2 regions of the Carnimonas bestiolae genome follow, and region 2 is predicted to be linked to the other one. Evidence: predicted binding sites of a transcription regulator. Region 2 holds the regulator's gene; the other holds the start of a gene.
The links. Region 2 encodes PhoB, which activates phosphate uptake and scavenging genes when phosphate is short. Its sites were predicted from a motif close to TGTCATANNNNTGTCANA; they were not measured.

Region 1 (3,425 bases), on a different contig from region 2:
CGCTGGTGGTAATCGGTGGTCTTTTCTATGTGTTCCATTCACTGGCTCTCGATCTTGAAAGCGCGAGAGCAGTGCCATGGCTAATGCTTGGATTAGCGCTGTTGATTGCGCTGGGATTTGAGTTCGTCAACGGCTTCCACGATACCGCCAATGCGGTTGCCACTGTCATCTATACCCGCTCGCTACCCGCTCAGGCGGCAGTGCTGTGGTCGGGCGTGTTCAACTTCCTTGGCGTACTGGCATCGTCTGGCGCGGTCGCCTACGGCATTGTGGCGCTGCTGCCGGTCGAGCTGATTATGGAAGTAGGTTCGTCGGCGGGACTGGCAATGGTCTTCTCGCTGCTGCTTGCCGCGATTATCTGGAACATTGGCACCTGGTACTTCGGTCTCCCGAACTCCAGCTCGCATACCCTGATCGGTTCGATCATGGGCGTGGGGCTTGCCAATCAGTTTCTGGCACCAGCGGGCGCAGCAGCCAGCGGCGTCGATTGGAGTCAGGCCTACAAGATTGGTTTGGCACTGCTGGTGTCGCCGCTAATCGGCTTCATCGGTGCAGCAGTACTGCTGGTGCTGATGAAAACCGTGATCCGCAGCAAAGACCTGATGAAGTCGCCAGAGGGCAACAAACCGCCGCCCACCATGATTCGCGGGCTGCTAATTCTGACCTGCACCGGCGTTAGCTTTGCTCACGGCTCCAACGACGGTCAGAAGGGCATGGGCCTGATCATGCTGATCCTGATCGGATTGGTACCTACCGCCTTCGCGCTCAACCGTACCCCTGGCCCTGATTATATGGAAGCCTTCCAAAGCGCCTCCAGCCAGTTCGAACAAACCCTCAACCGCTATGCAGGCAGCGCCGCGCCGGCTGATGACGTCCGCGAAGAAGTGGTACATGCCATTGAAACTCACCAATGGACACCTGCCACTACCGCTTCACTGGCGCAGTTTGTTGGCAACACTCGCAGCGAAATCGAACATTTCGACTCGCTGTCACAGGTCCCTAACGGACTGGTGACCAACCTGCGCAACGATATCTATCTGTCGGGCCAAGCGGCAGCACTGATGCCGGAACAGTCTGGTCTTTCCATCAATGATAGCGATCGTCAGGTGCTCAAAAATTTTGAAGGTCAGGTCAACACCGCTACTCAGTTTATCCCTGACTGGGTGAAGGTAGCGGTTGCTCTGGCGCTAGGGCTTGGCACCATGGTGGGCTGGAAACGCATCGTCCGCACAGTAGGCGAGCGCATCGGAAAAACCCACATGACTTACGGTCAAGGCGCTTCCGCTGAACTGATTACCATGGCCACCATTGGTGCTGCCGATCACCTTGGCTTACCGGCCTCTACCACCCACGTGCTCTCTTCTGGCGTAGCGGGATCGATGACCGCTAATGGCTCGGGCCTACAGTGGTCAACCATTCGCAACATGATCATGGCCTGGGTGCTCACCCTGCCCGCCTCCATTGCGATTGCCTTCGTGCTGTATGTCGCCATGCGCGCCGTACTCTAAGCACACTACGGCAAGCCCCTAACCCGCGACCTGTTCGCGGGTTTTTGCGTATTTGTACCAGCCAAAGAAGCATCCAATGCGTTTCGCACTGCACCAAAATGTGCAATCCCTTTGCCTCCTCACCACACTCGCCGCATAATAACGCCGCCGGATTCGCCGGATATTCTCCTGCGGCCGTTGGCGCGCTATTTCCACGGCGTCATCTCGCTGTCACAATGTTGTCATGTGAAGGTAATAATCTTGCCCCGGCACTCCCCCTTCCTAAGCGTGAACGAGAAATTTTATGTCCATGCCTGAACCTGGCAAACACGACACCCCCTCCGCATCAGGGCCACTTTCCAGCCGTTCCAATCGATGGGCCATGCCGGTATTCCTATTGGTGCTGCTGGTCGGATTTGGCTATGTCTTCTACGCGTTGGGCGGTCGCTTGGAAGGCGTTCCTGCGGTGCCATGGGTATTGCTGACGGCGGCGCTGCTATTGGCCTTTGTGTTCGAATTTGCCAACGGCTTTCACGATACCGCCAATGCCGTCGCCACAGTCATTTATACGCGCTCGATGTCGCCTCAGTTGGCGGTGTTATGGTCAGGGCTTTTCAATTTCGCTGGCGCATTGATGGCATCGGGGGCCGTCGCTTACGGCATCATTGCGCTGCTGCCGGTAGAGCTCATCACCCAGGCAGGCTCTTCTACCGGTCTGGCGATGGTCTTCGCGCTGCTACTGGCCGCCATCGGCTGGAACCTCGGCACCTGGTCGCTGGGCATTCCCAATTCCAGCTCGCACACCCTGATTGGTTCCATTCTGGGAGTGGGGTTAGCCAATCGCTTCCTCGAACCCAGTGCTTCGATTGCCAGCGGCATCGATTGGGGGCAGGCAGAGAAGATCGGCCTTACGCTGCTGGTGTCGCCGCTGATCGGCTTTATTGGCGCAGCGGTGCTGCTGTTAGTCATGAAGAAGCTGATCCGCAGCAAGACCCTGAGTGAGCGCGCCTCCGAAGGCTCCAAACCGCCGCTGTGGATTCGCTCGCTGCTGATTCTTACCTGTACCGGCGTCAGCTTTGCTCACGGCTCCAACGATGGTCAGAAAGGCATGGGGCTAATCATGCTGATTTTGGTTGGGCTGGTGCCTACCGCGTTTGCCTTGAATCAAAGCGGCAATACCAGTCAGATGACCAGCTTCCGCACCGCCTCCACCCAGCTCGAGCACATGCTTGAACAGCACGCGCAGCGCTTGCCTGAAGGCGTCGATCACACCGCTGAGGTAACGGAGGCGGTCAAGCAGCATCAGTTGCGACCACTCACCACTGCTGCTTTGGCAGACTACCTGAGCACCATTAGCGCAGATACGGCGGGCTATCGCACCTTCGCTGATGTGCCGAGCAATGAAGTCAGCCAGCTACGCAACAATATTTACATCACCGGTCAGGCGCTCAAGCTGATCGAAGATAGCCCGCAGGTCCAGCTCAGCAAGAGTGATCAGCAGGTCGCGGCTCACTATCATCGAGCGGTCAAGGCAGCCACTGAATACATTCCGCTGTGGGTGAAGGTCGCCGTGGCACTGGCGCTGGGACTAGGCACCATGATCGGCTGGAAACGCGTAGTGGTGACCGTCGGTGAAAAAATTGGCCGGAGCGGTCTCGATTATGGTCAAGGGGTGGCTGCCCAGGCGGTGACAATGGGCACGATCCTGTTCGCCGACAAGCTGGGTATGCCCGCCTCGACCACGCACGTGCTCTCTTCAGGGATCGCGGGCACCATGGCCGCCGAAGGCTCTGGGCTGCAGTGGAGCACCATTCGCAACATGATTCTGGCATGGGTACTCACCCTGCCGGCGACCATGATTCTAGCGTTCGTGCTGTTTATTGGGCTGGAAAAACTGTTCTAATGCCCCGCAACGACAAAGGGCGATACCCATGGTAT
Region 2 (3,425 bases):
GGCGCAAGCTCGATCCGGGTCCGTTCTTCCCGTGGCAGCGGTTGGCGCAGGCAGGCATAGGCGCGTGGCCTGAGGCGAGCACGGTGGCTTACTACCGCCAGCGCTTTAACGCACGACTGCCAACGGTCGCGCAGTTGCAGCGTGCATTGGCCAGCTACGGCTACGACATTACCGCAAGCGGTGATTTTGACCAGTCAACCAAACGCGTATTGGCCAGTTTCCAGATGCATTTCAGGCCCACTCGCTACGATGGCACTTACGATGCTGAAACCGCTGCGATTCTGTTTGCGCTGGTCAGCAAATATCGTAGCCCGCGGCAGGCTGCGCTACTGCTCTCGCAACACTGAGTCATCTTGATGCAAGCGCTGTGCTGGGAAGCTCAGCGTGAAGCATGAGCCCCTGCCGAGGGTCGATTCTATATCGAGTTCACCCTGGTGGCGCAGCATCACGTGCTTGACGATCGCCAGGCCCAGGCCAGTGCCTCCGGTAGCGCTTGAGCGGCCTTTATCGACGCGGTAAAAGCGCTCGGTCAAGCGTGCAAGGTGGTGGCTATCAATGCCCTCGCCGTCATCTGCAATGCTCAGGCGTCCTTCCCCGGCAGCTGTTTCATTCCAGCTCAGCGTAATGTTGCGGTTATCTCCCGCATAGCGCACGGCGTTACTGACCAGATTCGTTACAGCGCTTCTGAGTTGCTCTTCATCACCCAGTAACTGCTTGTCGCTGTCGAGCGTGAGGGTAAGATGCTGACGGCCCTGTGACAGCGCGACGCCATCTTCGTAGGCGCGCTGCATCAGGCTGGTAACGTTAACCGGCGTTAGTGGCGAGAGCGTTTGCTCGTTCTCAAGGCGCGACAGCATTAGCAAGTCGTCAATCAAATGCCGCATTCTGTTGGCCTGCTGCTGCATTTGCTCGACACCCTTCGACATGCGCGGTGGCAGTAGCGTGTCGGCGTGCGCGGCCAAGGGCTCGAGATAACCGGTGAACACCGTTAGCGGGGTGCGCAGTTCGTGCGACACATTGGCGACAAAGTCGCGTCGCATCTCCTGCAAACGCTGCAAGCGCGTGATATCGCGGACCACCATCAAACGCTCATTGTTGCCGTAGGTGATGATCTGGAATTGCAACCAGCGCGATTCGTCAGTGGGGGATTTGATCACTAAGGGGTCGTCGAAGTTGCCGGTGGCAAAGTATTCGACAAACAGTGGGTGGCGCAGCAGGTTAGTCACATGCTGGCTGCGGTCGTGAGGGTATTTGAAACCGAGCAAGCGGCCAGCGGCGGCGTTCCAGTTATCCAGCGTGTCGCGCTGAGTAATCACCACCATACCGTCGCTCAGTGCTTCCGACAGCCGGTCGAAGCGACCAATCACCTGGCGCAGTTGCTCCTGGCGTCGGCGCTGTTTGCGCTGATAGCGGTAAAGGTGATCGAATACGGCGCCCCACTGAGCGGGCGCATGGGGCGGTAGCGCGCGATCAGGGTGCTTTGCCCAGCGATCGAGTCGCCACAGTTGCAGCAGGCTGTACGCAAGGTAGATCGCCAGCGCAACGGCAACGCCTGCCAGCCACTGATGCCACAGGCTAGCGACAGCGATGCCCAATAGCGTTGTGAGTAGCAGAATCAGTAGTTCACGAATCCAGCGATGCACTGCCATCTCTCATTTGGCCCTCAGCGGTTATACAGCGTACTGCGTTGGGCAGTGAGTGGTTTAGCGTGCGGCCTCTCAGGCGTGCCTCATACTGCGCGAGAGCGCTGGTGTGAGAATCGATACCCGGTGCCGCGAACGGTCTGAATAAGGTAGTCGTGTTTTTCACCGAGTGCTTTACGCAAGCGACGAATGTGAACATCAACGGTGCGTTCTTCAACGTAAACAGAAGCGCCCCATACCTGGTCGAGCAACTGTGCGCGCGAATAGGCGCGTTCCTGATGGGAAATAAAGAACGCCAGCAGTCGGTACTCGGTCGGGCCCATATCGATTGGCTCGCCGTCGATGCTTACGCGTTTGCTGTCGATGTTAACTGACAGCCCGTCAACTTCGAGGATGCTCTGGCTGGCCGGCGTGGCGCGGCGCAGTACCGCACGCATGCGAGCAATCAGTTCACGAGGCGAGAAGGGCTTGGTGATGTAATCGTCGGCGCCTGCCTCCAGCCCCTGCACCTTGTTGTCTTCTTCGCTTTTGGCGGTCAGCAAAATGATGGGGATTTCCTTGGTGGTTTCCTCGCGCTTCAAACGACGCGCAAGTTCTACACCACTGGTGCCCGGCATCATCCAATCGAGCAGAATCAGGTCGGGACGCTCATCAACGGCCAGCGCCAGCGCCTTCTGCGCGTTTTCCGCCTCAAGAACGCGAAAGTCGGCCATCTCCAAGGAAATAGCAATCATATCGCGAATGGAAGGTTCGTCATCTACGATCAATACGGTTTGAGTCATGTCAGCTTAATCTCATCACCATGAGGTAGCGGATTCGTGGAGTTCGCTATTGATAAGCAAATGCCGCTTTGTGGCGTTTGCATGACAATTCAAACGCAAAGTAGTGACAGAATGGTGACAGCCCCGCGGGAGTTTTTCACTTCGTTCGCACAGCGCGGTTGGCGTGTTTATACAACTCGCTACACGGGCCACAGTGCCAGCACTACGCCGCTGAATAGCAGCACGCCCACCCAATGGTTATTGAGAAACGCCTTGAAGCAATCATCTCGTTCGCGTTGGCGGGTCAGGTATTGCTGGTAAACAAACAGCGCCAGTATGCCCAGTAGCGCCAGCCAGAAGAACGCTCCCAGCATGAAGTGCACGCCCAGCCCAGCCAGCAGCACCAGCACAATCACTTTCAGTAGTGCCAAAACGGCCAGGTCCATGCGGCCAAATAGGATGGCAGTAGATTTGATACCGACGTTGAGATCGTCGTCGCGATCGACCATGGCGTATTCGGTGTCGTACATCAGCGTCCATACCACGTTGGCGATGAACAGCCACCAGGCGGCAGTGGGTATGGTCTGATTAACGGCCATAAACGCCATCGGAATGCCCCAACTGTAGGCGGCGCCTAGCACTACTTGCGGCAGATGAGTATAGCGCTTCATGAAGGGGTAACAGGCCGCCAGCGCCACCGCAACGAACGACAGCAGCACCGTGGAGGCGTTGGTAAAGCACACCAGCACGAAAGCCACTACGACCAGGCCCAAAAACAGTAGCAGTGCCTCCCACGAGGCAATTCGCCCGGTCGCCAGAGGGCGTTCTTTGGTGCGTTTGACGTGCCCGTCGAGCTTGCGATCGGCGAAGTCGTTGATGACACAGCCCGCCGCGCGCATGCAGTAAACACCCGCAATAAAAATAAGCAGCAGCGACAGCGGCGGCAGTCCGTCTGAAGCCAGCCATAAGGCGCTCATGGTGGGCCACATCAGCAGCCAGGTGCCGATCGGGCGATCCAGGC

Region 1: a site for PhoB is predicted at 1,717-1,734, ahead of R84865_RS03270 (inorganic phosphate transporter). Genes of this name have one in related genera too.

What each region holds. Positions count from the first base shown of each region.
Region 1 covers NZ_JBPCZK010000001.1:698,187-701,611, forward strand. Annotated here, with positions in the region: gene R84865_RS03265 (inorganic phosphate transporter) at 1-1,508, shown strand, start outside; gene R84865_RS03270 (inorganic phosphate transporter) at 1,792-3,390, shown strand.
Region 2 covers NZ_JBPCZK010000002.1:118,059-121,483, reverse strand. Annotated here, with positions in the region: gene R84865_RS03960 (N-acetylmuramoyl-L-alanine amidase) at 1-347, shown strand, start outside; gene phoR (phosphate regulon sensor histidine kinase PhoR) at 327-1,649, opposite strand; gene phoB (phosphate regulon transcriptional regulator PhoB) at 1,730-2,425, opposite strand; gene ubiA (4-hydroxybenzoate octaprenyltransferase) at 2,605-3,425, opposite strand, start outside.